DNA from 2 places in the Lysobacter sp. KIS68-7 genome. Region 2 is predicted to be linked to the other one. Evidence: predicted binding sites of a transcription regulator. Region 2 holds the regulator's gene; the other holds the start of a gene.
What was found. Region 2 encodes HrcA, which represses chaperone genes, less so after heat shock. Its sites were predicted from a motif close to TTNGCACTCNNNNNNNNNGAGTGCNAA; they were not measured.
Positions count from the first base shown of each region.

Region 1: groES (co-chaperone GroES) is a predicted target of HrcA. The motif match lies at 4,761-4,787, and genes of this name have one in related genera.

Region 1 is NZ_CP089925.1:1,361,475-1,376,492, reverse strand. Features, by position in the region: gene LVB87_RS06540 (S8 family serine peptidase) at 1-135, opposite strand, end outside; gene LVB87_RS06535 (zf-HC2 domain-containing protein) at 136-819, opposite strand; gene LVB87_RS06530 (sigma-70 family RNA polymerase sigma factor) at 816-1,388, opposite strand; gene LVB87_RS06525 (TIGR03118 family protein) at 1,565-2,656, shown strand; gene groL (chaperonin GroEL) at 2,732-4,369, opposite strand; gene groES (co-chaperone GroES) at 4,425-4,712, opposite strand; gene LVB87_RS06510 (helix-turn-helix transcriptional regulator) at 5,244-5,672, shown strand; gene cutA (divalent-cation tolerance protein CutA) at 5,720-6,046, shown strand; gene dsbD (protein-disulfide reductase DsbD) at 6,061-8,298, shown strand; gene LVB87_RS06495 (TlpA disulfide reductase family protein) at 8,295-8,891, shown strand; gene aroQ (type II 3-dehydroquinate dehydratase) at 9,021-9,461, shown strand; gene accB (acetyl-CoA carboxylase biotin carboxyl carrier protein) at 9,479-9,955, shown strand; gene accC (acetyl-CoA carboxylase biotin carboxylase subunit) at 9,966-11,333, shown strand; gene LVB87_RS06475 (hypothetical protein) at 11,358-12,053, shown strand; gene LVB87_RS06470 (hypothetical protein) at 12,156-13,457, shown strand; gene prmA (50S ribosomal protein L11 methyltransferase) at 13,498-14,418, shown strand; gene LVB87_RS06460 (DUF3426 domain-containing protein) at 14,454-15,018, shown strand, end outside.
Region 2 is NZ_CP089925.1:2,548,084-2,563,101, reverse strand. Features, by position in the region: gene LVB87_RS12515 (hypothetical protein) at 37-288, shown strand; gene LVB87_RS12510 (transporter) at 533-1,294, shown strand; gene LVB87_RS12505 (MATE family efflux transporter) at 1,406-2,857, shown strand; gene LVB87_RS12500 (hypothetical protein) at 2,985-3,464, shown strand; gene LVB87_RS12495 (hypothetical protein) at 3,752-4,174, shown strand; gene LVB87_RS12490 (hypothetical protein) at 4,277-4,483, shown strand; gene LVB87_RS12485 (phosphate acetyltransferase) at 4,507-5,454, shown strand; gene LVB87_RS12480 (acetate/propionate family kinase) at 5,451-6,632, shown strand; gene adhP (alcohol dehydrogenase AdhP) at 6,648-7,676, opposite strand; gene LVB87_RS12470 (VOC family protein) at 7,712-8,116, opposite strand; gene LVB87_RS12465 (hypothetical protein) at 8,138-8,491, opposite strand; gene recN (DNA repair protein RecN) at 8,512-10,182, opposite strand; gene hrcA (heat-inducible transcriptional repressor HrcA) at 10,202-11,257, shown strand; gene grpE (nucleotide exchange factor GrpE) at 11,326-11,841, shown strand; gene dnaK (molecular chaperone DnaK) at 11,951-13,864, shown strand; gene dnaJ (molecular chaperone DnaJ) at 13,984-15,018, shown strand, end outside.

The DNA of each region.
Region 1 (15,018 bases), 1.2 Mb from region 2:
GGCGTCGGGACGATCGTGCGCCGCGGGTGCGCGCAGCATGACCAGGAGTTGGCGCGACTCGTCGGGAGGCGTGGCGGGCGCCGCTTGCGCGACGCTCCAGCAGGCCGCGAGCAGGAGGGCGAACGCGATGCGCACTCAGCGCTCCGACGGCGCCGGTGGCGCCAGCGATTCGGCCATCGCCACGCCGGGCGACGCGCGCAAGGCATTGCGCACGAATTCGGATTGCCCGTGTGGCGCTGCGACGAGGTAAGCACCCGCCGTGTTCGGCCCGTCGACGATGCGTGCGTGGTTTGCGCCGAGCAGCTCCCGCATTTGCGCATCGGTGAGACGGGGATCGAACACGACGAGCAGGGTGTCGCCCGTGGCGACCGGCGCCGCGGGCGAGGACAGTGTGCGATACGTGTGGACGTCGTTCGGCGCGACGTTGCGTTCGCCGCGGAACAACATCACCGCGAGCACGGCGACCACGCCGAACTGTGCGGCGACCGCGAGGCGCATCCACGGCGCCGAGTTGCGCCAGCCGCTGCGGACGCGCTGCACAGGCGAGCGTACGGCGATATGGCGTTGCATGCGGAGGCGATTGCGCAGGCGACTCCAGTCGCGGTCGAAGGCGTGGGTGTCGGTCTCGTGCGGTTCCTCCAGCGCGCCGGCGTCCTGCAGTCCGCGCAGGGTCGCCACTTCGGCGCGGCACTGCGCGCATTCGCCGAGGTGCGCGCGGACCATTTCGCTTTCGCCGGGTTCGAGCGTCGCGTTGACGTACCACGGCAGCAGCCGCTCGACGTCGCGGTGGGTCCGGCCTTCGAAGGGAAGCACGTTCACAGCGCCTGCGCTCCTGCGTCGCCCAGCAACGCCTTCATGCGACGGCGCGCGTAGAACATGCGCGTCTTCACCGTCGCGACGGGACAATCGGTGATCTCGGCGATCTCCTTGCAGCTGTAGCCCTGGAAATAGGTCAGGTCGATCACGGCACGATGCTCTGGAGTGAGGTGCGCGAGCGCTTCATCCAGGCGCGCGCGCAATTGCTGTTGTGCGAGTTCGCGGTCGGGTTCGGTTTCGCGCGGTGCGGCCGGTTCGTCGACGGGATCGGGCAGCGACCAATCCATGCGCCGCAGTGCCTTGAGCGCTTGTCGATAGGCGATGGCGAACAGCCACGTCGAGACCTGCGAGGTCGCGTCGAACGTGTGTGCCTTGCGCCATGCCACCAACATCGTGTCGTCCAGGACTTCGTCCACCAAGGTCGCCTGCCGCAACATGCCGCGCAGGAATCGCCGGAGCCTCGGGTGGTAGGCGCGATACAGCGCCTCGAACGCATGCACGTCCTCGACCGCCACCAGGCCGATCAGATCGACCTCGTCCATGGGAATGGCCTTCTGGGGCGGCAGCACCATCCGAATCCTCCTGTCGCCAGTGAGTTACCCCGACCGGGGCGGCTGGTTCAAATCCAACGCAGGCAGCTTGGGCGCCAAAGCGGTTGTGCGGAAGTGGCGGCCTGGTTGAACCCCAACAGGAGGCGCCGGGCATGCACTTGGGTGCGCCGAGCGGCCTCGCCCCCTGTGGAGGTCTCATGCATGCATTCATCCCCAATCCGCGCGCGCGCGCCGTGCTGGCGCTCGCGCTCGCCACCGGCCTGGCCTCATCCGTGGCCTGGGCCGACGGGTACAAACAGCGCACCCTGGTGTCCGACGTCGGCGGCATTCCCGCCGAACACCACGATCCCAACCTGGTGAATGGCTGGGGCGTCGCCTTCAATCCTTACGGTTTCGTGTGGGTGTCCTCCGCCGACGGGATGAAATCGACGCTGTACGACGGCAACGGCGTCGTGCAATCCCTGGTCGTCGACATCCCCTCGCCCACGATGACCACCGGCGGCCATCCGACGGGCATCGTGTTCAACGGCTCGGATGCCTTCGACGTGAAGAAAGGCGCCCTCATGGGAGCGGCGCGCTTCATGTTCGCCACCGAGCAGGGCGTGATCGCCGCATGGTCGCCGGGCGTGGATCTCACGCATGCGATCCGGGTGGTCAATCGCTCGGCCGACGGCACCAATTACAAGGGCCTCGCGCTGAGCGGCGACGGCCTGACGCAACTGCTGTACGCCACCGACTTCTTCCACGCGAAGATCGATGTCTACGACAGCCAGTTCCACAAACTCACGCTGCCCGCGGGGCGCTTCGTCGACGTGGGCATTCCGAAGCACTACGCGCCGTTCGGCATCCAGGCCATCAACGGCGACCTCTACGTGACGTATGCGCTGCAGAATGCGGAAGGCGACGATGAAGTCAAATGCGCAGGCTGCGGCTACGTGAGCGTGTTCAAACCGAACGGCAAGTTCGTCAAACGCTTCGCCTCGCGCGGCACGCTCAACGCGCCGTGGGGCCTGGCACTCGCACCGACGGCGTTCGGCACGTTCCACAACGCGGTGCTCGTGGGCAACTTCGGCGACGGGAGGATCAATGCCTACGGCGCATCGTCGACCACGTTCCTCGGACAACTGCGGCGCCCGAACGGGTATCCGGTCTACATCGACGGCCTGTGGGGCATGCAGTTCGGCAACGGATTGAACAACCAGCCGGTGGATACGTTGTTCTTCGCCGCGGGTCCGGACGATGAAGCGCACGGGGTGTATGGGCGACTGGATTTCGTCAATTCGCCGTGACTCGCAAACGGAGCAGCAAAAAGAAAGGCCCGCTTTCGCGGGCCTTTCTCGAATGCCTGACTTCGCTTCGCGAAATCAGAAATCCATGCCACCCATGCCGCCCATGCCGCCGCCCGGCATCGCCGGCTCGTCCTTCTTCGGCAGCTCGGCGACCATCGCTTCGGTCGTGATCATCAGGCCGGCGATCGATGCAGCGTTCTGCAGCGCGGTGCGCGTGACCTTGGTCGGGTCCAGGATGCCCATCGCGACCATGTCGCCGAACTCGCCGGTCTGCGCGTTGTAGCCGAAGTTGCCCTGGCCATCCTTGACCTTGTTGAGCACGACGGACGGCTCTTCACCGGCATTGGTGACGATTTCGCGCAGCGGGGCTTCCATCGCGCGCAGGGCGATCTGGATGCCGTGGTTCTGGTCTTCGTTCGCGCCCGAGAGCTTGCCGACCGAGGCCAGCGCGCGGATCAGGGCGACGCCGCCGCCCGGCACCACGCCTTCTTCCACCGCCGCACGCGTGGCGTGCAGGGCGTCTTCGACGCGCGCCTTCTTTTCCTTCATTTCGATTTCGGTCGAGGCACCGACCTTGATCACGGCCACGCCGCCGGCGAGCTTCGCCACGCGTTCCTGCAGCTTCTCGCGGTCGTAGTCCGAAGAGGTCTCTTCGATCTGCGCCTTGATCTGCTTGATGCGGCCTTCGATGCCCGAGGTTTCGCCCGCGCCGTCGATGATCGTGGTGTTTTCCTTGGTGACCTGCACCTTCTTCGCGCGGCCGAGGTCCTTGATGGTCGCCTTCTCGAGCGAGAGGCCGACTTCTTCGGAGATCACGGTGCCGCCGGTGAGGATGGCCATGTCTTCCAGCATCGCCTTGCGACGGTCGCCGAAGCCCGGGGCCTTCACGGCGCAGACCTTCACGATGCCGCGGATGGTGTTGACCACCAGGGTCGCCAGCGCTTCGCCTTCGACTTCCTCGGCGACGATGAGCAGCGGCTTGCCGGCCTTCGCCACGCCTTCCAGGACGGGCAGCAGGTCGCGGACGTTCGAGACCTTCTTGTCGTGCAGCAGGATGAAGGGATCATCCAGCTCGGCCGACATCGACTGCTGGTTGTTGATGAAGTACGGCGAGAGGTAGCCGCGGTCGAACTGCATGCCTTCGACGACGTCGAGCTCGTTCTCCAGGCCCGAGCCTTCTTCAACGGTGATCACGCCTTCCTTGCCGACCTTCTTCATCGCGTCGGCAATGATGTTGCCGATCGATTCGTCCGAGTTGGCCGAGATCGTGCCGACCTGGGCGATCGCCTTGTCGTCGGCGGTCGGCTTGCTGATGTTCTTCAACTCGGCGACGGCCGCGGTGACGGCCTTGTCGATGCCGCGCTTGAGGTCCATCGGGTTCATGCCGGCGGCGACCGCCTTCATGCCTTCACGGATCAGCGCCTGCGCGAGCACGGTGGCGGTGGTGGTGCCGTCGCCGGCGTTGTCGGAAGTCTTCGAAGCGACTTCCTTCACCATCTGCGCGCCCATGTTCTCGAACTTGTCGGCCAGTTCGATTTCCTTGGCGACGGACACGCCGTCCTTGGTGATCGTCGGGGCGCCGAAGCTCTTTTCGAGGACGACGTTGCGGCCCTTCGGACCGAGGGTGGCCTTGACGGCATTGGCGAGCACGTTGACGCCGCGCACCATCTTCGCGCGCGCGTCCTCACCGAAACGGATTTCCTTGGCAGCCATTGCTGATAACTCCGGAATGTGGGATTCGAAACTGGGGGAGGGCGAAAGACGCGACTCAGCCGATGACGGCGAGGATGTCGTCTTCCTTCACCACGAGGAATTCGGTGCCGTCCAGCTTCACTTCGGTGCCGCTGTACTTGCCGAAGAGCACCTTGTCGCCGGCCTTGACCTTCGGGGTGCGCACGGTGCCGTTGTCCAGGACCTTGCCTTCGCCGACGGCGACGACTTCACCCTTGATCGGCTTTTCGGTGGCCGAGTCCGGAATGACGATGCCGCCGGCCGACATCTTTTCTTCTTCCATGCGCTTGATGACCACGCGGTCGTAGAGCGGCTTGATGTTCATTGACAACCCTCGCAAGTGGTTGATGCAGTTGGGGAAAGGGCGGGAATTCTAGCAGTCGCCGGAAGCGAGTGCCAAAACACCGGCAATAAAGGGCCCGGAAATCCGGGCACGGCGCGAGAGTTGAGGGTGCGCCTGCGATGTTTCAAGGGCGCAAAAAAAGGGCGCGCACGTTGCCGTGCGCGCCCGGGAGGATGGTTTGCCGGTCCCTGGCTGGCGTTCCCTCGCCGGGCCCACCATCCCCAGTCCCTTGTCGCCGAAAATCCCTTCGACGGCGCGAAGGATGGGTGAGCCGCACGGGGTTGTGAAGGGCGGTGGCGGCCGGTTTTGGTGTTCGAATGGTAGGCAAATCGCGGGTTTGCGACGGCCCTGTGCGCTTTGCGCACGCATCCGCTACCAAAAGTATACAGGTTGGTGCCAGTATCATTCACGGGGTGAACAGCGCTAGCAACCGCGCTTCACGGCTGCCGCTTGCCCCCTGTACCGTGCAAGGCGCGTCTCCTCGACACACTGAAAGTTCCCGAAAAGAGACACATGACGTCCCAGCAACGCATCCGACTCGCCCGCCGCCACGCCGCCATGTCGCAGACCCAGCTCGCACAGGCGGTCGGCGTGCAGCGCAGCGCCGTGAGCCACTGGGAAGCGCCCCAGGGCAAGAACCCTAGCGTCCAGCACATGCGCGAGATCGCCATGGTGACGGGCGTGCAGTTCGAATGGCTGGCCACCGGCCGCGGGCAGATGGCGCCTTCGCGCGACACCGTCCTGGATTCGGTGGCCGCGGTGGACGCGCTGCTGGTCGACGATTCACTGGAGCAGCGCCTGCTGATGGCCTTCCGCGAAGCACCCGTGCGCGCCCGCCTGGCGCTGGTGGAGCTGGTGGAGGAACTCGCGAGCCAACGCACCGGCCGCCCGCGCGCGCGATCGCTGATGACCAGCGACGCCTACTACGACACTTTGGAGTAAGCCTCCGCCCGCCGGTTACGCTATGCGCCCCACGACGGCGCCCGACCGTGACCGCCCTGCTCTGCCTCACCACCTGTCCCGACGCCGACTCCGCGCGCCGCATCGCCGATGCGCTCGTGGACGCGCGCCTGGCCGCCTGCGTGAGCGTAGTGCCCGGCGTGCACTCGACGTACCGCTGGCAGGGCGCGATCGAGCGCGGTGACGAAGTCCTGCTGCTCATCAAGACCACGCACGAAGCGCTGCCCGCCCTCCAGGCGCGCCTGCCCGAACTCCACCCCTACGAACTGCCGGAGCTGCTGGCGGTCGAAGCGGCCGGATTACCCGACTACCTCCAGTGGATCGCGCGCGAAGTCCAAGCGCCTTCCGCCCCCTGATCGACGAGCCCTGCATGCCCCCGATGTTCCGCTTCGCCGCGAAGTTCGCGCTCGCCCTGCTGGTGGGCGCTTCCGCGCTGCATGCGCCCAATGCGCGCGCGGTCGACGAGAAAGACCTGCTGCCGGTCGACCAGGCCTTCGCGTTGAGTGCCAAGGCCGTGTCGCGCGATCGCATCGAACTCAGCTGGCGCATCGCGCCGGGCTATTACCTGTATCGCCAGCGCACCTCGGTGGAAGGCATCGAAGGCGGCGTGTTGTCGATGCCGGAAGGCAAGCGCAAGCACGATGAGTTCTTCGGCGACGTCGAGACTTATCGCGAATCGCTGACCGCGACGTACGCGGGAGCCGTTGCGCCGACGGCCACCAGCGTCGCGTTGACGGTGAAGTACCAGGGCTGCGCGGACCTCGGCGTGTGCTATCCGCCGCAGCGCCGCACGATCGACGTGGCGCTGCCCGCGGCCACCGCATCCACGGGCGACGACATTTTTTCGCGGCGCCCGGATGCGTCGCCTTTGATCGGTGCTGCGCCCACGGTGGATGCGCAACCCTTGCCGCCGGAACAGGCTTACAAGATCGAAGCGATCGCCGCGGACGGCAACACGTTGCTGCTGCGCTTCACCCCTGCGCCCGGTTACTACCTGTATCGCGACAAGACGCACCTGCAGATCGCAGGCGAAGGCCTGTCGCTCGGCGCGCCGCGCTGGCCGCAGGGCAAGGACCACAAGGACGCGTACTTCGGCGACGTCGTCGTGTATTTCGACCAGGTGGAAGTGCCGGTGCCGGTCGGTCGCACGCATGCGCGGCCCGTCGATGCGCAGCTCACGGTGTCGTTCCAGGGATGCCAGGATGGCGGCATCTGCTATCCGGTCATGTCGCGCACGCTGCCGGTGTCGTTGCCGGCGGGCAACGTGGGCGCGGTGACCGAAAGCGCTGCGCCGTCGAACGCGGCAAGCACGGAGACCTCCCTCGCCGAAGACCAGCGCCTCGCCTCGCGCCTGGCCGGCAAGGATCGCGCGTGGACCTTGTTGCTGTTCTTCGCCTCCGGCCTCGCGCTCGCGTTCACGCCGTGCGTGTTGCCGATGGTGCCGATCCTCTCGGGTCTCATCGCGGGCCGCGGCGGTCGCATCGGGGCGTGGCGCGCGTTCACGCTGTCGACGGTGTACGTGCTCGCCAGCGCCGTGGTGTTCACCATCGCGGGCGTGCTCGCGGGCTTGCTCGGCGCGGCCTTCAACCTGCAGGCGGCGATGCAGAACGCGTGGGTGCTCGGTGCGTTCGCGGGCTTGTTCGTGTTGCTGTCGCTGTCGATGTTCGGTTTGTACGAACTGCAGTTGCCTGCGGCTTTGCGCGCGCGACTGGGTGCGGCGAGCGACCAGCAGCATGGCGGGTCGTGGATGGGCGTGGCGGCGATGGGTGCCTTGTCGGCGCTGATCGTCGGGCCGTGCGTGGCGCCGCCGCTCATGGGCGCGGTGCTGTACATCGCGCAGACGCGTGATCCGGTGCTGGGCGGCGCGGCGTTGTTCGTGCTCGCGCTCGGCATGGGCGCGCCGCTCATCGCCTTCGGCATCGCCGCGGGCAAGGGCATGCCGACCAGCGGACCGTGGATGGTGGCGGTCGAGCGCGTCTTCGGCTTCGTGTTCCTGGGCCTGGCGATCTGGATGTTGTCGCGCGTGCTGCCGGGTGCGGCGACGCTGGGCCTGTGGGGTTTGCTCGCGCTCGGTGCCGCGGTGTGGGTGTTCGGCATCGGCCGCACGCCGCGCGCGAAGCTTGCGGCGCGTTTCGCGGCGCTCGTGTTCGGCATCGTCGGCGCGGCGCAATTGCTCGGTGCGTTCGCCGGCGGGCACGATCCGCTGCAACCGCTCGCCGGCGTCATGGGCGAGAAGCGCGAAGGCGTCGTGTTCCGTCGCATCAAGTCGGTCGAGGATCTCGACCGCGAACTCGCCGCCGCACGCGCCGCGGGCAAGCCCTTGCTGCTCGACTTCTATGCGGACTGGTGCGTGAGCTGCAAGGAAATGGAGAAGTACACCTTCACCGAACCCGTCGTGCGCGACGCGCTCGCCGGCTACGTACTGCTGCAGGCCGACGTCACCGCGAACGATGCGCAGGACCAGGCGCTGATGCAGCGCTTCGGCATCATCGGTCCGCCGATGTCGCTGTTCTTCCATGATGGCGAAGAGCGCCGCAACCTGCGCCTGACCGGATTCGAGAAGACCGACGCCTTCGTCGAACGCGTGCGCAAGGGCGCGGCGCAATGACCAGCGGCACGAAGGTCGTGCTCGTCGCGCTCCTGGCCGGTGCGCTGGGCGTGGTCGCGAGCCTGATGACGAGCGGCCCGGGGCCCTTGCTGCGCACCGAACTCGGGCAGCGCGCGTTGGGTACCGCGATGGAAGCGAGCGCACCGCCGCCGCCCCCGGGCCTGGAAGTCGCAAAACGCGGCGAACGCGTCCCGAACTTCACGCTCCCCGATCTCCAGGGCCAACAGACCCACCTGCCTGGCGCCTATGCAGGCCGCCCCGTCCTCATCAACCTCTGGGCGAGCTGGTGCGGTCCCTGCGTGACCGAGATGCCCGCGCTCCAGTCCTTCGCCGGGGAGCAGGGGTCGAACGGCGTGCAAGTGGTCGGCATCGCGCTGGACGACCCGCAGGCCGTCCGCGCCTTCATCGCGCGCACCGGGGTGGCCTACCCGATCCTCATCGACGCCGCAGGCCCCGCCGATGCCGGCGTGCGCCTGGGCAATCCGAAGGGCGTGCTCCCCTATTCGGTGCTGATCTCCGCCGACGGGCGGTTGCTGAAGCAGCGCATCGGGCCCTTCGAAGAGGGCGAAATCGCAGCCTGGGCAAGGAATTAGAGGGCCTACTCAAAGGTCGGCATAAGTCCTGCGAACTTCTGCGATTGCGAAGGGATCGTCTGGACACCCGGGTCGGCATGGGCCAGACTTCGCCTCCCCTGTTCCCGGTCCGGCCCTCGGCCCCCCGCGATGGCGAAGCTGCTGGTCCTGCACGGCCCCAACCTCAATCTGCTCGGCACGCGCGAGCCGGAGGTCTACGGGCGCACGACCCTGGCGGAGATCGACGCCGATCTCGCACGCCGCGCCCAAGCCGCAGGCCATGCGCTCGAATCCCTCCAGTCGAACGCCGAGCATGTCCTCGTCGATCGCGTGCAGGCCGCCCGCGCCGACGGCACCGCCTTCCTCCTGGTGAACCCCGCCGGGTTCACCCACACCTCGGTCGCCCTGCGCGATGCGCTGGCCGCCGTGGCCCTGCCCTTCATCGAAGTGCACCTGTCCAACCCGCATGCGCGGGAACCCTTCCGCCGCACCAGTTACTTCAGCGACCTCGCCGTCGGCGTGGTCGCCGGCTTCGGCGCGTCGAGCTACACGCTCGCGCTCGACGCCGCGCTCCAACGACTTTCCCTTTGACGAACCCGAGGCCCGCCATGGACCTGCGCAAAATCAAGAAACTCATCGATCTCCTCGAAGAATCCAACCTCGCCGAGATCGAAATCAAGGAAGGCGAAGAGTCCGTCCGCCTGGCGCGCGTTCCGCGCGGCGGCGTGGCCGTCGCCGCGCCGATGGTGGCGCCGATGCACGTCGAACACCGCGCGCCGGCCGCCATGCCGATGGCGGGCCCGACCGATGCCGCCAGCGGCGGCAGCGCCAAGCCCAGCGACCTGCCGGAAGGCCACGTCGTGCGCGCCCCGATGGTCGGCACGTTCTACGCCTCGCCCGCACCGGACAAGCCGTCTTTCGTCTCCGTGGGCCAGGCGGTCAAGGCCGGCGAAACCCTCGGCATCATCGAGGCGATGAAGATGTTCAATCCGATCGAAGCCGATGTCTCGGGCACCGTGCTGAAGATCCTCGTGGAAAGCGGTCAGCCGATCGAATTCGACGAACCGCTTTTCGTGATCGGCTGAGGCCGCGCCGATGCTGGACAAGATCGTCATCGCCAACCGGGGCGAAATCGCGCTCCGCATCCTGCGCGCCTGCCATGCGCTCGGGATCCGCACGGTCGCGGTGCATTCCACCGTGGACCGCAACCTCAAGCACGTCGCCATGGCCGACGAATCGGTGTGCATCGGCCCCGCGCCGTCCACCGACAGTTACCTCAACATGGCCTCGATCATCGCCGCGGCGGAAGTCACCGACGCGCAGGCGATCCATCCGGGCTACGGTTTCCTCAGCGAGAACGCGGACTTCGCCGAACGCGTCGAACAATCCGGCTTCATCTTCATCGGGCCGAAGGCCGACACGATCCGCCTGATGGGCGACAAGGTTGAAGCCATCCGTGCGATGAAGTCCGCCGGCGTGCCGTGCGTGCCCGGCAGCGGCGGCCCGCTCGGCGACGACGCGGCGACCAACGTGAAGATCGCGCGCGAAATCGGCTATCCGGTGATCGTGAAGGCCGCCGGTGGTGGTGGTGGCCGCGGCATGCGCGTGGTCCACACCGAAGCGCACCTGCACAGCGCCATCCAGACCACGAAGACCGAGGCGAAGGCCGCCTTCGGCAACGACATGGTCTACATGGAGAAATTCCTCGAGAACCCGCGCCACGTCGAGATCCAGGTGCTCGCCGACGGCCAGGGCAACGCGATCCACCTCGGTGAACGCGACTGCTCCATGCAGCGCCGCCACCAGAAGGTCGTCGAGGAAGCGCCGGCCCCGGGCATCACGCCGGAACAGCGCGCGGAGATCGGCAAGGTGTGCGTGGAAGCGTGCATCCGCATCGGCTATCGCGGCGCGGGCACGTTCGAGTTCCTCTACGAGAACGGGCGCTTCTACTTCATCGAAATGAACACCCGCATCCAGGTCGAACATCCGGTCACCGAAATGGTCACCGGCATCGACCTCGTGCGCGAACAGCTGATGATCGCCGCGGGCAACAAGCTCTCGATCAGGCAGGAAGACATCGTGCTGGAAGGCCACGCGATCGAATGCCGCATCAATGCGGAAGATCCGGACACCTTCATGCCCTTCCCCGGCCTGATCCAGCACTTCCACGCCCCGGGTGGCCCGGGCGTGCGCGTGGACAGCCACATCTACGAGAGCTACCGCGTCCCGCCGAACTACGACTCGATGATCGGCAAGCTCATCGTGCACGGCCCGGACCGCGCCACCGCCATCGCGCGCATGCGCGTGGCGCTGAGCGAGATGGTGGTGGACGGCATCAAGACGAACATCCCGCTGCAGCAGCGCATCCTGGCCGATGGCGGCTTCCAGCAGGGCGGGCAGAACATCCACTACCTCGAGAAGCGCCTCGCGGAGCGGAAAGAGAAGTCCTTGTCCATCGTCTGACGGATATTCGCGGCGGAGGGAACGATGCACACCCCAACGAAACTCCGCCGCGAAGCAAAGATCGAGCTCGACAAGACCGTCGTCGGCATCGAGCTCACGCTCATCTCGATCATCCAGGGCCTCGCGCTCGCCGTGCTGGCGGGCGTGTCGGTGCAGCCGATGCTGCACCTGGAATGGGAAACCTGGCCGTACATCTTCACCGGCCTGCTGGTCATCCTGATCTTCTGGTCGCGTTCGCTCATCCACACCCTGAGCTTCATCGGCTGGCCGCTCGAGTTCGGCCATACCTTCGGTTACTTCGGCGCGACGCTCATCGAAGCGGCGGCCCTCACGCAGGTATCCGATCCGCAGGCCTGGTTCGCGCTCAATGCGTGTTACGCGGTCGCGGTGTGGGGCTTGTATGCGTGGGACCTGCGCGTGGTGCAACGCCAGTCGCACGACTTCGGAACGCCTGAAGAACGCCTGCTGTACGAGGACATCGTGCGCGACCAGCGCGAGAACATCGTGCTGTTGATGCCGCTCGCGATCGCCTTCCAGGGCGCGTCGTGGTGGCTGGTGCACCGTTACCCCGCGGCGATGCTGCAAGGGCGTTGCCACCTGGTGCTGATCGGGCTGACGGTGGTCTTCAGCCTGTATTACCTGCATGGCGGCGTGCGCCTGTTGCAACGGCGGCGCGAGTGGATCCTGGCGCGACAAACGCAGGAACGACGGGAAGGCTGAACGGATTCCCGATGGGTTCGTGGCCGGTCCGGCATCGGCGCCGCGTTCACTTTCCTGCACCCGCCACCTTGCGGGTGTTTTCGTTCCCGCCGAGATTCCTCCATGCAAGCTCGCACCCTCTTCCGCGCCCACCATCGCAACCTCGCCCGCGTGCGCAATGCAAAGCGCGCCGCACTCGCCGTGCTGCTCGTCGGCGTCCTGATCGGCGTGCCGGCCGCCAGCGAGACCGCGAAGGGCCCGAAGACGCAGTTGTGGCTCGATGTCGCCACGCACGCGATGCCGGGCATGCCCAACATGACCAGCGGGATGGGCGGCGCGGCGATGCGCATGTTCGGTGGCGAGCAGATGCAGAACCACTACGGCGCTGCGCACTATCCCGGACTGCCGGGGCGCTACGTCGACATCGCGTTGCTCAACCAGCTCAATCCCGGCAAGGAAGCCGAGGACCTGGTTCCCGCCGGCCTGCAGCTCGGCAAGACGCTGCCGCTCGTGCCGCCGAAGTCGCCCGAACGCGCGCAGCCCGGCGGCAAGACGCCTTACGGCAACGCCGACGGCAATGCGAAGGCGCGCATCCTCATCTACTGGGGCTGCGGCCTGGACGTGCGCGCGGGACAGCCGCGCGAAATCAAATTCGAAGTGAAGAACGGCAAGCTGGTCGGCGACACCTCCAAGTGGGGCTCGACGATGCAGGGCCGCTACGCACCGGATCGCACCGTCGACGTCGGCCCCTCCTACGCGCTGTGGCCGAACGAGAAGCACCGCAAGATGGTGCCGGACAACGGGTCGCTCGTCGGTGCGCACAAGATCGAAGGCGAGCAGATCCCCGCCTCGATGCAGTTCGACCTGACGCAGATGCAGGACTTCATGCCGAAGATCGCGCTCACCTCCAGCGGCTCGCTCGAGAGCGGCCAGACCTGGAAGTGGCAGTCGGTGGATCGCGCGAAGGGTTACTTCCTCGCCGCGATGGGCATGCAGGGCGATGCGCTGGTGTTGTGGAGCAGCTCGGAAACCGGCGACGCGGGCATGGGCGTGATGGATTACCTGCCGCCGTCCACGGTGGACAAGTGGATCAAGGACAAGGTCGTGCTCGCGCCGAGCGTCACCTCGTGCGCGATCCCGAAGGGCATCTTCGCCGCCACCAACGGCCAGGCCGCGGGCGGCATGCTGCAGATGATCGCCTTCGGCCCCGAGAGCAACATCGTCTATCCGCCGAAGCCGGCCGACCCGAAGGTCGCCTGGAACCCGGAATGGAACGTGCGCGTGCGCAACAAGTCCACCGCCACCGCAATGCTCGGCCTGGACATGGGCGCGATGCAGCAGCAGGAAGCACAGGACCCGGCGCAACCGCAGCAGCCGCAGGAATCCAAGGCGAAGAAGCTGCTGCGCGGGATCCTCGGGCACTGAGTCCGCGCAATCACGGGGCGGCCGGTACACTGCCGCCCCTATGCCGTACCTCGAACTCACCCTGCGCTGCGACCAGGTCGAACAGCCGCGCTACGAAAACGCGCTGGAAGACATCGGCGCGCTCGCCGTCACGCTGCTCGATGCCGACAGCGACACGCCCAACGAACGCGCGATCCTCGAACCCGGCGTGGGCGAAACGCCCTTGTGGGGCGAGCTCGTGCTGACGGCGTTGTTCCCGCACGACGCCGATCCCTTGTTGCTGCTCGCCGCACTCGATGCCTTCGACCCGGAGCTCGATTGGTCGCGCGCGCATTTCCGCAACGTCGCCGACCAGGATTGGGAACGCGCGTGGATGGACCAGTACGTGCCGCTGTCCTTCGGCGCGCACACCTGGATCGTGCCGTGGAATCGCGACCTGCCCGAGGAAGCGCAGGCCGACGACGCCGCGGTCGTGCGCCTGGATCCCGGCCTGGCCTTCGGCTCGGGCACGCATCCGACGACCTCGCTGTGCCTGCAATGGCTCGATGCCCTCGCCGATGCGGGCGAACTCGACGGACGCACCGTGCTCGATTTCGGCTGCGGCTCGGGGATCCTCGCGCTCGCGGCGCTGAAGCTCGGTGCGGGGCGTGCGGTGGGCGTGGACAACGACCCGCAAGCGTTGATCGCGACGCACGACAACGCCGAACGCAACGGCGTCGGCGAACGCATGGCGGTGTTCCTGCCGCAGGACGAACCGGTTGCGCAGTATCCGGTCGTGGTCGCCAACATCCTGGCCTCGGCCCTGGATGCCTTGGCCGACACGCTCGCCTCGCGCGTGGCGCCGGGCGGGCGGATCGCGCTGTCGGGCATCCTCGCCGGGCAGGAGGACGCGCTGCTCGAACGGTATTCGCCGTGGTTCGATGCCTTGGCCGTCGCGCAGGAAGGTGACTGGATTCGCATCGACGGCGTGCGCGCCGACTGAGCCGTGCGCCGCGGCGGCATGCTTGAATAGCCGCCATGTTCGTCCTGTGCCCTCATTGCCAGTTCCTCGTCGCGGTCGACGCGCGCACCGGCCTGCCGCCATCGGCGTGCCCGAAGTGCGGCGGCGCGATCGTGGCGGAGACGCCGGGCGAAGCAGCGCTCGCCGAGCCGGTGGCCGCAACGCAGGCCGCCGTGCCGGACGACGCGATCGCAGCCAGCGAACCGACCCCGCCGACCGAAGCCTCCGATGCAATCGCGACCCCGGCCGCGCAAGTCGAAGACGCTGCGCCCTCGGCGCAACTCAATGCAGACGCCGTCGTCGCTGCAATGGCGGGCAAGCCGGCGCGCAAGTCGCGCGCGAAGACGGACGACGCGCCGAAGGCCGCGCGTCGCGGTCGACAGAAACCCGCGAAGAGCGAGCCCGCGCCGGAAGCGCAGGATGAAGCGGCCAAGCGCACGGCGCCGCCCCGCCCGCCTCGCGCACCGGTCGGTCAGCGCCTCGGTGCATGGCTGTCCACGCTGAAGCCGAAAGCGAAACCCGCAAAGCCGACGCCCGCGAAACCGGACGCGCCCGCCACTGACGCCGATGCGAAGACGGAGA
Region 2 (15,018 bases):
GTGCGACAGTGACTCTCCATCTAAGGCGGAGTCGACATGGACCACAAGCGCATTGCGTTGCCTGACGCCAAACCCGGTTGGTCGTTGGAGGGCCATCTGCGCTTGGTCAACGGCAAATGGGCACGCTTCCGGGTTGACGCTGAAGGCCCCGTCCACACCAACAAGTTTGGCGAGCTAAAGCGATGGCGCGAGATATTCGGTGGATATGACTGCGAGGAGAGTGCACGGCGCTACATGCAAGAGCACTACGGCCAAGACCCGTTCAAGGGAAGCCCTGAGACGTATTGAAAAACCCTGATGCTACCCGCGACGCTTGTAGTGGTTGGCGTAACGCTGGTCCTTCGCACGGGCATCGCGGTAGTTAACGTCTGAGCTAACGTCCGCCGGTCCTCTTCGGCGACTTCCGCGCCCCTGAGTGACCGCTAACGACCCCAAGCGGATGCTTGGCAGGTCCTGCTTGTATAACCGGACCTCGCGGTCCGTCCAATCAGCAGTCAGGCCTCATGAAACGATACGCGTGGTCGGAGGAATCATGCGCTTGACCGGATGGGGGAATCGAATCCTGGGTTCTGCCTTGACTCTGTGTCTTGGCATCTTTGTGATCACGCCCGCGCTGGCGCGGGCTGCGGACAATCCCGGATACGACCGTCCTGGCCTGGGGTTCACGCCTGCCGTACTTCAACCCGGCGGTTTCACGCTGGAACAGGGGCTGCCCGATTGGACTCGTGCTGACGGCATCTCGCTGTACAGCGCCGATACCCTGTTTCGACTAGGCATCGGTGATTCGCTGGAACTGCAACTCGGCACGGGTTGGAATCGACTCGAAGGACCAGGCCCCACCATGGATGGCCGTTCCGATACGTCGCTGGCGATGAAGTTCGCACCGGCCGCGACGGGTGATGTCAGCTGGGGACTGCTTGGCAGCGTTGAGTTCACCGACGGAGCGCGGGCACTTCGCGCCGAACGAAACCAATACCTGCTCGGGGCCAGCGTCAATTGGCAGCGCAGCGCGGATCATTCGCTCGGCCTTTACGCGGAAGCGGTGCAGGGAGACACCGATAGTCAGTTGCTGGCCGTCAACGACGGCTGGACATTGACCCCGGCGCTGGGCATGTACGTGGAACTTGCGGCACAACACCTTGACGGGATCGGTGATGGCAGCATGGGCGGCGCTGGTCTGACCTGGCAGGCGACGCCGCGTGTGCAACTCGACATCGGTGTTCGTCATCGCCTGGGCGGCAATGCCGATACCTGGCAAGGCGGCGTCGGCTTTGCCGTTTTCTTCGACAACTGAAGTCAACGGACTGTGATCTGACGCGCTGGTGAATTTATTCGCATGACGCCGACTGGGCGATAGCGGACACTGGCGCACCACGCCTTGTCGCGCGCATCGCAGCGCTCTCCCATGCCTACCGAAACGCGCGGCCCCAATGCCGGCAGCAAGGATCGCCGGCAGTTGTTCCTCGAAGGATCGATCACCCGCGCGCTGACGGTCCTCGCGATTCCGATCATCTTCGGCAACATCGCGCAGACGGGTTACCAACTGACGGATGCGTTCTGGGTCGGCCGCCTCGGCGCGAGCGCGGTCGCTGCGGTTTCCGTCAGCTTCCCCGTCACCTTCCTCGTCATCGCCATGGGCTCCGGGCTCGCCATGGCCGGCGCGGTGCTGACCGCGCAGTACATGGGGGCAGGGCGGCAGGACATGGTCAACCACGTCGCGGCGCAGACGATGATCATGGTGGCGCTCACCTCCGTGGTGCTCGGTGCGATCGGTTACGCGTTGTCGCCGCACCTGCTGCGTTTGCTCGGCGTCGCGGCCGATGTCTACGGCGGTGCGCTCGCTTTCATGCGCGTGTCGTTCATCGGCATCATCTTCGTGTTCGTGTACGCGATGTTCCAATCGCTCATGCGCGGCGTGGGGCAGGTCCGCATTCCGCTGCTGATCGTGCTCGCAACCGTCGCGTTGAATTTCGTGCTCGATCCGCTCTTCATCTTTGGTTGGGGGCCGATCAAGGGCCATGGCGTGGTGGGTGCGGCGCTCGCGACGCTTGTCACGCAGGCCATCGCCGCGGCTGCGGGCATCGTGATCTTCCTGGGGGGGCGCCACGGGATCCACATCGCCCCTTCGCATTTCCGCATCGACCTGGCTTACGTCAAGCGGGCCTTCCTGCTGGGCCTTCCGGGCTCGATCGAGCTGTCCACGCGCGGCTTCGGCCTCATCCTCATGCAGTTCCTCGTGGCGGCCTTCGGCACCGTGACCATCGCGGCGTACGGCGTGGGCTCGACCATCCTGCAGGTGATCACGATTCCCGCGATGGGCATCGCGATGGCCGTTTCGACGCTGGCCGGGCAGAACATCGGCGCCGGCAAGTTGGATCGGGCAAGTCGCGCAACGCTGCTGGGTGCGGGCCTGTCGTTCGCCGTGTTGTCGGTGGCCGGCGTCCTCGTCTTCGCATTCGCGCCGCATGTCGTGGCGTTCTTCATCCCGGGCGACCCGCGCGTGATCGAGGCCGGCACCGCGTTCGTGCGGATCATGTGCCTGGCCTGGGGCGCGATGGGCGTGCAGTTGTGCGTCGTCTCCGCCTTCCGCGCCTCGGGCAACATGCTGATGGCGATGGTGCTCGCCATCGTGTCGCAATGGGTCCTGCAGTTTCCACTGGCCTTCGTGTTGTCGCGCCATACGGCGCTGCACGAGACGGGCATCTGGTGGTCGTTCCCCGTCACCAACATCGCCATTGCGCTGGTGTCGCTTGCCTGGTTCGCGCGTGGGTCCTGGAAGACGGGGCGGCTCACTGAAGACGCGAAGCTGGAAGTGCGCGTGGCCGAGGATGCGGTGGTGGACGAAGGGCTTCGCTGATTGTGAGGTCTGGTTAACCCCACCCGTTCGGGGGAGCCGGAACGGGGGATTACTCCGTTTGGGTTAGTTGGAGCCGTCGCGTTTCCTGGCTCCGACCTGACCCGGCCTGCGGCAAACGGAGAACCCTATGCACATCAAACGGACGCTATGGCTGCTCGCCCTGGCCCTCGTCTCGACCGCGGCGATGGCCGCCACCCATTTCCTGCGCGCCCCAAGCGCGAGGCTCGGCTCGCCGCATGTCGTGGTGAATTGGTCGGAAGTCGGGCTCGGCAACACCGGGAACGGCATCACTTATGTCGCGAGCGCAACGGCCGGCGCCCGCTATCAGTGCGTCAAAGTCGGCCAGGTTTGCCCGAAGCATTGCGCCAAGGAAGACGTGCTGCACAACGTTTACGTCAGCAGCACCTTCTCGGTCGACAAGAATGGGAAGATCACCGGGGACATGACCATTCCGGCGCCGGAAAGCTCGCTGGTCTGCCCGAAGGGTCAGTCTGCGAGCATTGTTTCCGTGGTGTTTACCAACATCAAACTGACGGACACGAGCAACGGGATCTCGTCGATGGCCAATCCGTCGGCGCTGTCGTACAACGGGCCTGAATGTCCATGACGATTGGAAGGCCGCCGTGAGGTGGCCTTCTTTTCTGGAGCGGTGAAAGCCTCGGCTCCGGAGGGGGCGGACCGCCACGCCCTCGGTTATCGCGCCTGTCGGAGCGCCTACAAGCCGCATCCATGCAACCGGAGCTCCGCCCGGGTGGCCATCCATGGCCGCCCTGCAGTCGCGACAACCGAGTGCGTGTCGGTCCTACACCGCGATTTGCAGGCGTGCTGCGTTCGCTTGGTGGTGGTCGATTGCTTCTCGAAGGACGTTGAAGCTTTGATTGGGAGGCTCGAACGGTGCAGCCAAACGACGCGATCATCTCGGTCATGCTCGCCGTTCCGAACGCGGCGGAAGCCTCGGCGTGGTATCGCCACGCAATGGATGCGGAAGAGTTATGGAACCTCGGTTCGGTCGTCGGCCTGGAGATCGCGGGCGCGCCGGTGTTTCTCGGTGAGCCGGCGAATAACGGTTGGGACTATCCCGCGAGACTCGGAATGCCATCGGTCCGGGTTGAAGTCTTTTGCGACGATCCGGATACATTTCTGAGTCGCGCGATCGCCGCCGGAGCCGTCGGCCGCACGTATCCGGCGCGCGTGCACGACATGCCGTGGGGCCCGCATCGCCAAGGCAGTCTGGTGGACCCATTCGGGCACATCTGGTTCGTGGGAGATCGATCGCCGCTGCGGCGATACAGCGGGAACGATGCTGTTGAACGCTGATAGCGCTTCCGTTCCCGCCCGCAACGACGCTCCGCGGTTCGGCTTGATTCTGGCCGATACCCAGCGAGTGGTCGCGTTCACTCCGTACAAGGAGGAACGACCATGCCCCACACCGAACAGTTGGACGACGTCGCCAAAGCACTTGTCGAGGCGATTACCGCAGTTGCGGCGTACACGGTGCCTTCCCCTGCGGTGCCCGCCTTCCTGCAGCACTTGGCCTCATTGGCTGAGTCTTATCCCGAGGGATCGCCCCAAAGGCAGGTCCTGGTCTTGATCCACTCCCGCATGGGACCGCTGATGGAGGAGTGACCCACTCGCCGGAAGGGGAAGACATGAATGAGACCCGCAAGCGCAAATACGATCAGCTCATCGAGAGCTGCAGTGCACTCCCGCCCATGCCCACGGCCGTCGCGCATCCATGCGACGCGTCTTCGCTCTCGGCCGCGATCGACGCAACCCGCCTCGGCCTCATCGCGCCGATCCTCGTAGGTCCGCAGTCACGCATCCACGGCGCTGCGAAGGCGGCAGGCCTCCACCTGGACGGCATCGAAATCGTCGACAGCCCGCACAGCGTGGAATCGGCGGTGCGCGCCGTCGCGCTGGTGCGCGAGGGACGCGCCGAGGCGCTGATGAAAGGGAGCCTCCACACCGACGAGCTCCTGGGCGCGGTGGTCAAGCGCGAAACCGGGCTTCGCACGGCGCGGCGCATCAGCCACTGCTTCGTGATGGACGTGCCGGGGCACGAGGACACGCTGATCGTGACCGATGCGGCGGTGAACATCGCGCCGACGCTCGCGGAGAAGGTGGACATCGTGCAGAACGCGATCGACCTCGCGCATGCGCTCGGCGTCGCCGAGGTACGGGTCGCGATCCTCTCGGCCATGGAGACCGTGAACCCCGACGTGCCTTCGACCCTGGAAGCGGCGGCGCTGTGCAAGATGGCGGATCGCCGCCAGATCACCGGCGCCATCCTCGACGGGCCGCTCGCGCTCGACAATGCGATCGACCTCGAGGCGGCGAAGATCAAGAATCTCGATTCCCCCGTGGCCGGCCGCGCGAACGTGCTGGTCGTGCCGGATCTCGAGGCGGGCAACATGCTCGCCAAGAGCCTCACCTTCCTCGCCGGCGCCGACGCCGCCGGCATCGTGCTGGGCGCCCGCGTACCGATCATCCTCACCAGCCGCGCGGACTCGGTCACCGCGCGCCTTGCCTCCTGCGCCGTGGCCGTACGCCTCGCGCATGCACGACGCCTCGACGCCGGGCGCGCGGTGAGCGGATGACCGGCGCGATCGCGGTCGTCAACGCGGGCTCCTCGAGCCTCAAGTTCTGCGTCTACTTCCATCGTGCGCAGGGCCTCGAGCCCGCACTGCGCGGGCAAATCGAGTCGATCCACACCGAGCCTCGTTTCAAGGCGCGGGATGCCGCGGGCGCGGAGCGCGGGACGAAGTCATGGCCCAAGGGCACGGCGCTCGGCCACGAAGGGGCGCTGCACCACGTCGTCGATTTCGTGCGCGCGCAACTCCCCGACGAACCCTTGCTCGCAGTGGGCCATCGCGTGGTGCACGGCGGAATGGAATTCGCCGCGCCGGTGCGCATCGACGCCAACGTTCTTGCGCGCCTGGACGCGTTCATCCCCCTCGCTCCGCTGCACCAGCCGCATAACCTGGCGGCCATTCGCTCGCTGCTCGCGGCGCGCCCCGATCTTCCGCAGGTCGCCTGCTTCGACACGGCCTTCCATCGTTCCATCCCCGAGGTCGCGCAGATGTTCGCGCTGCCGTACGCGCTGCACGTCGAGGGCGTGCGCCGTTTCGGCTTCCACGGGCTGTCCTACGAGTACATCGCCTCGCGGCTGCCGCATGTCGATCCGGTCGCCGCTGCGGGCCGAACTGTCGTGCTGCACCTGGGCAACGGCGCGAGCATGTGCGCGATGCAGGCGGGGCGCAGCGTGGCGAGCACGATGGGGTTCACTGCGGTCGACGGCCTGCCCATGGGCACGCGATGCGGCTCCATCGACCCGGGCGTGATCCTCTACCTCATGGACGAGCGGGGCATGGACGCGCGCGCCATCGAGAAGATGATCTACAACGCGTCGGGGCTGCTCGGTGTTTCCGGCGTGTCGAGCGACATGCGAACGCTGCTCGCCTCCGCCGAACCGGGCGCGAAGCGCGCGGTCGATCTCTATGTCTACCGCATCGGGCGCGAGTTGGGCTCGCTTGCGGCCGCGCTCGGAGGACTCGACGCGGTCGTCTTCACCGGTGGCATCGGCGAGAACTCGACCGTGATTCGCGAGCGCGTTTGCCGCGACGCGGCGTGGCTGGGCGTGGATCTCGATCCCGAAGCGAACGAAGCCGGAGGCCCGTGCATCTCGGCCGCCGGTTCGCGCACGCGGGCCTGGACCGTGCCCACCGACGAAGAGCTGATGATCGCGCGGCACACTCTCTCGGCCATTGCGGGATGAGCAACGCTGCGCGGGCTACGCCGCCATGTCGAGGACGATGCGCCCCTCGATCTCACCCTTGTGCATGCGGGCGAAGATGTCGTTGATGTTCTCCAGCTTCTCGGCGGCAACGGTCGCGGCGACCTTGCCCTGCGCGGCGAACTCCAGCGACTCCTGCAGATCCAGTCGCGTGCCGACGATCGAGCCTCGCACCGTGATGCCGTTGAGCACCATGCCGAAGATGTCCAGCGGGAAGCTGCCCGGCGGCAGGCCCACCAGCGACACCGTGCCGCGACGTCGCATCATGCCCAGTGCCTGCTCGAACGCCTTCGGCGACACGGCGGTGACCAGCGCGCCATGCGCGCCGCCGATTTCCTTCTTCAGGAATGCGGCCGGATCGGTGCTGCGCGCGTTGACCGTCACGGTGGCGCCCAGGTGCCGCGCGAGTGCGAGCTTGTCGTCGTCCACGTCCACTGCGGCCACGTTCAGGCCCATCGCCTTCGCATACTGCACCGCCATGTGACCCAGGCCGCCGATGCCGGAGATCACGACCCAATCGCCGGGCTGCGTATCGGTCATCTTCAGGCCTTTGTAGACCGTGACGCCGGCGCACAACACCGGCGCAATCTCGACAAAACCAATGCCCTTCGGCAGGTGGCCGACGTAGCCCGCGTTCGCAAGCGCGTACTGGGCGAAGCTGCCGTTGACCGAATAGCCCGTGTTCTGCTGCCGCTCGCACAGCGTTTCCCAACCGCCGAGGCAGTGTTCGCAGTAGCCGCAAGCCGAATGGAGCCACGGAATCCCGACGCGGTCGCCTTCCTTGACGTGGCTGACGCCGGCGCCGACCGCGACCACCGCGCCCACGCCCTCATGGCCGGGAATGAAAGGCGGCGACGGCTTCACCGGCCAATCGCCCTCGGCTGCGTGCAGGTCGGTGTGGCATACGCCGCAGGCTTCGATCTTCACCAGCACATCGCCGGGCCCGGGCCGCGGGACGGGGACCTCCTCGATCACGAGCGGCTGGCCGAATGCGCGGACCACCGCGGCCTTCATGGTCCTGTCCATCGCGATCTCCTTGGGGGGAAGGGTCGGATGCAACGTTACGCCGGTCTCGCGGGCCGTGTATTGACGAGGTCGGACGTAGCGACGCCAAAGCAGTGCGTATAGCCGTCGTCATCCACGACGAAAAACTCCGTCTGCCCGTAATCCCGATCCTCGATCCCGGAGGCCTGGAAACCCAGCCGCAACAGCCGCTCCCTGATCGCATGGAGGTCGCCGGGCGACCAGTACAAGCTGAGTCCGTGGTAATCGTCGGGCTTGATCGGCGTGCCTGCGCGCTGGTTGAGCCAGAAGGACAGGCGCTCGTTGTGCACCATGCATCCGATCAGACGGCCGTCCTTGCGCATCGGGCGATCCATGGTCAGGCCGAGGCCATCGGCCCAGAAGCGAAGGCTCTTTTCGAGGTCGGCGCTTGGAACGACGGGAATGCAGGATTCGACGAGCATCGATGTTCTCCCTGCTGCAAGTCACACCGCGTACAAGACTTCCGTCTTCTGCGCATCCGTTCCCCACGGCCAGATGCGGAAGCGCTTCGAGTAGATCGTCGCATGCAGGTCGCGGGGCATCGAAATCCATGCCGTGACTTCGAACGGCCCAGTGATCTGCGCGTGCACGGCGTCCCGTGTCAGCAACACGCGATCGCCGTGGAGGGTGCGGCCGCGGACATCCTGTGCGCTGGCTTCCTCGTAAAGGGCGTCTGCGCAGCGCGCCGTCGCGGACCAGGCCAACCCGTAACCGACGAGCTCGATCGAGAGCGCGGCGATGATGGCAACGAGCGCGATGGTGTCGATCGTCGAGCGTGGCTTACGGGAAAATGCCATTCGTCGCGGCCCCAGGAAGATCAGTCGACGTCCGCCAACAAGCGCCGCGCCGCCGCCCGCGCTTCCTTACTGACATCCACGCCGCCGAGCATGCGCGCGAGTTCTTCTTCGCGATCCTTCGCGCCGAGCTTCGACACCGCGCTCTGCGTCATGCCATCGCCCGAGGCCTTGCTCACGCGATAGTGCGCGTGGCCCTGCGCCGCGACCTGCGGCAGGTGGGTGACACACAAGGCTTGTCGCTTCGCACCGAGGGCGCGCAGCTTCTGGCCCACGATATCGGCGACTGCGCCGCCGATGCCGGAATCGACTTCGTCGAACACCATCGTCGGCACTGCATCGAGTCCCAATGCGGCCACTTCGATCGCAAGCGAGATGCGCGAGAGTTCGCCGCCGGAGGCGACCTTGCGCAGCGCACGTGCCGGTTGCCCCGGATTCGCTGCCACGAGGAATTCGACGCGCTCGGCGCCTTGCGGATCCGGATCGCCGTCGCCGTTGGCTTCCAGCGCCACGTCGAACTTGCCGCCGCCCATACCGAGCTCACCAATCAGCGCGGTGGTCGAGGCGGACAAGGACGCAGCTGCCTGCTTGCGCGCCTTCGTCAACACCTGCGCCTTCTTCGCCCACGCCGAACGCGCCGCTTCGATCTCACCGTCGAGCACGCGCACACGCTCACCCGCACCACGCAGCAATTCGAGCTCCGCCGCCAACGCATCGCGATGCGCGGCAAGTCCATCCGGCGTGACCCGATGCTTGCGCGCCAGGTCATGCATCCGCCCGAGCTTGCGATCGAGCTCGTCGAAGGCTGTCGGGTCCACGTCGAGGTCCGCGCGCACGCGTTCCAGCAACGAAGCTGCTTCATCGATCTGGATCGCCGCGGTGTCGAGCATCGCGTCGATCTCCAGCAGCCGCGGCTCATGCTCCGCCTGCCGCGCGAGCTCGTTGCGCACCTGCTGCAACAATCGCCCCAGCGCCGGGCCTTCGTCGCCGCCCAACCGCGCGGACGCCGTATCGCAGGCCGCGATCAACCCGGCTGCATGCGCATGCCGCTTGTGCGTCGCCACCAACTCCGCAAACGCTGCAGGTTCGATCGCATCCCGCGCCAATTCGTCGAACTGATGCTGCAGGAATGCAATCCGATCCGCCGGATCGCCGCGCTGGGCGAGGGCAGCGCGCTCGCGCACCAGCGCATTCCAGTTCCGCGCGGCGGTCTGCACGTCGGCGAGCAACGCGTCATGCCGCCCGAATGCATCGAGCAAGGCCAGCTGGCTCGTCCGCGACATCAGCGCCTGGTGTTCGTGCTGCCCGTGGATCTCGACCAGGTGACCGGACAGTTCGGTGAGCTGCGCGATCGTCGCGGGCCGCCCGTTGATCCACGCCTTCGAACCACCGTCCGCACGCAGCGTGCGGCGCAGCTGGCAGGCGCCTTCCTCGTCGTCGAGTTCCGCGTCGCGTAGCCATTCGGCGGCGGCGGGGGCGTCGTCGAGCGTGAATACGGCCACCAGTTCCGCCCGTTCGGCGCCGTGGCGCACCACGCCGCTGTCGGCGCGCGCACCGGACAGGAAGCCGAGTGCGTCGACCAGCAAGGACTTGCCGGCGCCGGTTTCGCCGGAAATGACGGTGAGGCCGGCACCGAAGTCCAGTTCGGCCGAACGGACGACGGCGAAGTCCTTGATCGCGAGATGGCTGAGCATGGTGATAGCGTACCGTTTCATGGCGATCAGGAAACCCGATGCCGAGCTCGATCCGCGCGCCCGCCAGCTGTTGCGGACGCTGATCGGGCGTTACATCCGCGACGGCGAGCCGGTCGGTTCGCAGACGCTGGCCCGCCACGCGGGCCTGGACATCAGCGCCGCCACCATCCGCAACATCCTTTCGGACCTGGAGGAGGGCGGGTTGCTCGCCTCGCCGCATACCTCCGCCGGGCGCATCCCGACCACGCAGGGGTATCGCGTGTTCGTGGATTCGCTGTTGCAGGTGCGGCCCTTGCCTGAGGGCGAGGTCGCGCGCCTGCGGCAGGAACTGCCGACCGGCTCGGGCACGCAGGCCTTGCTCGGCAGCGCATCGGAACTGTTGTCGGCGATGACGCACTTCGTCGGCGTGGTCGGCGTGCCCAAGCGCGAGCAGTTCGCCTTCCGCCACATCGACTTCGTCCCGCTGGACGCGCAACGCGTGCTCGCCATCCTGGTGTTCGCCGACAACGACGTGCAGAACCGCATCCTGCACACGCGCCGCGCCTACGACGCCATCGAGCTCGAGCGCGTGGCCAACTATCTCAACCAACATTTCGCCGGACGTCCGCTCGCCGACATCCGCGCCACGCTCCTGCAGGAACTGCGCGCGGCGCGCACCGAGATGGAAACCCTACTCGCGCACACCGTCGAACTCGCCGAGCAGGCCCTGGTGCCCGGCGGCGGTGACGACGTGGTGCTCGCCGGACAGACGCGACTGATGGGCTTGCAGGAGTTGTCCGACCTGGACCGCCTGCGCGACCTGTTCGAAGCCTTCGCCCGCAAGCGCGAGATCCTGCAGTTGCTGGAGCGCACGGCCCGGGCGCCGGGCGTGCGGGTGTTCATCGGGGAAGAGTCGGGCATCGCCCCGCTGGAATCGGTCTCGCTGGTCACGGCCCCGTACGTCGCCGGCGGGCGCGTGCTCGGGGTCCTCGGCGTGATCGGCCCCACGCGCATGGCCTACGACCGCGTGATCCCGGTGGTGCAGGCGGCTGCGGATGTGCTCGGCGCCGCACTGGATCAGCCCCCGGGGGGTTGAAAGGGTCCGGGGCAGCCCGCATCGCTGGGGTTCAGGCGGTTGGATGCCGCCGTAAACCGGACCGACGCATGATCCACCAGCACCAAGACCCCGGCGCCGAGGGCGCCGATGCCGCGCTCGACGGCGACACCCCGCAGGACCAGCTCGAAGCGCTCAAGGGCGAGATCGAACAGCTCCGCGCGGAGGTCCTGCGCGATCGCGCCGACCTGGACAACCAGCGCAAGCGCCTGGCCCGCGATGTCGAGCAGGCCCGCAAGTTCGCCAACGAGCGCCTGCTCAGCGAGTTGCTGCCGCTGTTCGACAGCATGGAGGCGGGCCTCGCCGCCGCCGAGAAGGCCGACCCGCTGCGCGCGGGCATGGAGCTCACGCTCCGCCAGTTGCATCGCATCGCCGAGACCAACGGGCTCATCGAGGTGGCCCCGCAGCCGGGCGACGCCTTCGACCCCGAACGCCACCAGGCCATGAGCATGGTCGAAGCCGGCGCCTTGCCGCCGGGTGCGGTCGCGCAGGTGTTCCAGAAGGGCTACGTGCTCAACGAACGCTTGTTGCGCCCCGCGCTGGTCGTCGTCGCGCGACACGACTGAACGAACGCGATCGCCCCGCCTCTTGAAGCCACGGCGGCGGCCCTTACATCGCAGGCATTCCGGCGGAACACCGCCAACGACATTCGAAATTGATTGAGGGAGCTAGGACATGGGCAAGATCATCGGCATCGACCTGGGCACGACCAACTCGTGCGTGGCGATCATGGAAGGCGGCAAGGCGCGCGTCATCGAGAACAGCGAAGGCGATCGCACCACGCCGTCCGTCGTTGCGTATTCCAAGGACGGCGAAGTCCTCGTGGGTGCCTCGGCCAAGCGCCAGGCGGTCACCAACCCGAAGAACACGTTCTTCGCGGTGAAGCGCCTGATCGGCCGCAAGTTCAAGGACGCCGAGGTGCAGAAGGACATCGGCCTGGTGCCGTATTCGATCGTCGAACATGAAAACGGCGATGCGTGGGTCGCGACCGCCGACGGCAAGCGCCTGGCCTCGCAGGAGATCTCCGCGCGCGTGCTGGAGAAGATGAAGAAGACGGCCGAGGCCTATCTCGGCGAGACGGTCACCGAAGCGGTGATCACGGTGCCGGCGTACTTCAACGACAGCCAGCGCCAGGCCACCAAGGACGCCGGCCGCATCGCGGGCCTGGACGTCAAGCGCATCATCAACGAGCCCACCGCGGCCGCGCTGGCCTACGGCATGGACAAGAAGGGCGGCGACCGCAAGGTGGCCGTGTACGACCTCGGCGGCGGCACGTTCGACGTGTCGATCATCGAGATCGCCTCGGTGGACGGTGAAATGCAGGTCGAAGTGCTTTCGACCAACGGCGACACCTTCCTCGGCGGCGAAGACTTCGACAAGCGCGTCATCGATTACCTCGTCGAGGAGTTCCTCAAGGACCAGGGCATCGACCTGCGCAAGGATCCGCTCGCGCTGCAGCGCCTGAAGGATGCCGCCGAGCGCGCGAAGATCGAACTCTCCTCGGCGCAGCAGACCGAAGTGAACCTGCCGTACGTCACGGCGGATGCCTCGGGCCCGAAGCACCTGAACATCAAGCTCACGCGTGCCAAGCTCGAAGCGCTGGTCGATGACCTCGTCAAGAAGACCATCGAACCGTGCCGCATCGCGCTGAACGACGCCGGCCTGCGCGCCAGCGAGATCAGCGAAGTCATCCTCGTCGGCGGCCAGACCCGCATGCCGAAGGTGCAGCAGGCGGTGGGCGAGTTCTTCGGCAAGGAACCGCGCAAGGACGTCAACCCGGATGAAGCGGTCGCCGTTGGCGCGGCGATCCAGGGCGGCGTGCTCGCAGGCGACGTCAAGGACGTGCTGCTGCTCGACGTGACCCCGCTCAGCCTGGGTATCGAAACCCTGGGCGGCGTGTTCACCAAGATCATCGAGAAGAACACGACCATCCCCACCAAGGCCTCGCAGGTGTTCTCGACGGCGGACGACAACCAGTCCGCGGTGACGGTGCACGTGCTGCAGGGCGAACGCGAACAGGCGCGCTTCAACAAGTCGCTGGCGCGCTTCGACCTGGCCGGCATCGACGCCGCGCCGCGCGGCATGCCGCAGATCGAAGTCTCCTTCGACATCGACGCCAACGGCATTCTTCATGTGAATGCCAAGGACAAGAAGACGGGCAAGGAGCAGAAGGTCGAGATCAAGGCCGGCTCGGGCCTGTCGGACGAAGAGATCCAGCGGATGGTGCAGGACGCCGAATCGCATCGCGAGGAGGACAAGAAGTTCCATGAGCTGGTGCAGGCCCGCAACAATGCCGACGCGTTGATCCATTCGGTGCGCTCTGCGATCACCGAGCACGGCAGCAAGGTGCCGGGCGATGTGATCGGTCGTGTCGAAGGTGCGCTGGCGGATCTCGAGACCGCGATGAAGGGCGACGACAAGGGCCAGATCGAAGCCAAGACGCGGGCGCTGGAAGAAGTGGCGCAGACGCTCGCGGCGGCCGCTTCGGGTGGCCAGGGCGGCGGCGACGCCGGCCCGCAAGGTGGTGCGCCGCGCGGCGAGGATGTCGTCGACGCGGAGTTCACCGAAGTCAAGGACGACAAGAAGTAAGGCACGGCCCGCCTTCGATATGAGGATCGGGGCTCGGATCCCGGAATGGCGACACCACGCCGCACCGGTCCGGGCCCCTTCTTTTAAACTCCCGCCCCTTTGACGAAACCTCCGGCTCCATGAGCAAACGCGATTACTACGAAGCCCTCGGCGTGGAACGCAACGCCAGCGACGATGACCTGAAGAAGGCCTATCGCCGTTGCGCGATGAAGCACCACCCCGATCGCAATCCCGGCGACCACGCCGCGGAAGCCGCGTTCAAGGAGTGCAAGGAGGCCTACGAAGTCCTCTCCGATCCGGCCAAGCGCCGCGTGTACGACCAGCACGGCCACGCCGCGTTCGAGCACGGCGGCATGGGCGGTGGCGGCGGTGGCCCCGGCTACGCCGACATGGGCGACATCTTCGGCGACATCTTCGGCAACATCTTCGGTGGTGGTGCACGTGGCGGCCCGCGTCGCGGCGCCGACATCGGCTACGTGATGGAGCTGGACCTCGAGGAAGCCGTCGCCGGCATCGACAAGCGCATCGAGATCCCCACGCTCGTCTCCTGCCAGCACTGCAACGGCAGCGGTTCCGAAGACGGGCAGATGGACAAGTGCGAGACCTGCCATGGCCACGGGCAGGTGCGCATGCAGCGCGGCATCTTCCAGATGCAGCAGACCTGCCCGCATTGCGCCGGTCGCGGCAAGATCATCAAGAACCCGTGCAAGCCGTGCATGGGGCAGGGCAGGCTGGAAGAAGAGAAGGTCCTGTCGGTCAAGATTCCCGCGGGCGTCGACAACGGCGACCGCGTGCGCCTGCAGGGCGAAGGCGAAGCCGGTCCGCCGGGCACGCCACCGGGCGACCTGTTCGTCGAAGTGCGCGTGCGCCAGCACGAGATCTTCGAACGCGACGGCGACGACCTGCATTGCGAAGTGCCCGTGCGCATTTCGCAGGCGGCGCTGGGCGACACGATTCGCGTGCCCACCCTGGGTGGCGAGATCGAACTGCGCGTCCCCGCCGAAACGCAGAGCGGCAAGGTGTTCCGCGTGCGTGACCGCGGCGTGCGTTCCGTGCGCAGCCGCGCGCCGGGCGACCTGTACTGCAAGGTGTTCGTGGAAACGCCGGTCAACCTGACGGCCGAACAGCGCGAGTTGCTCGAGAAGTTCGAAGGG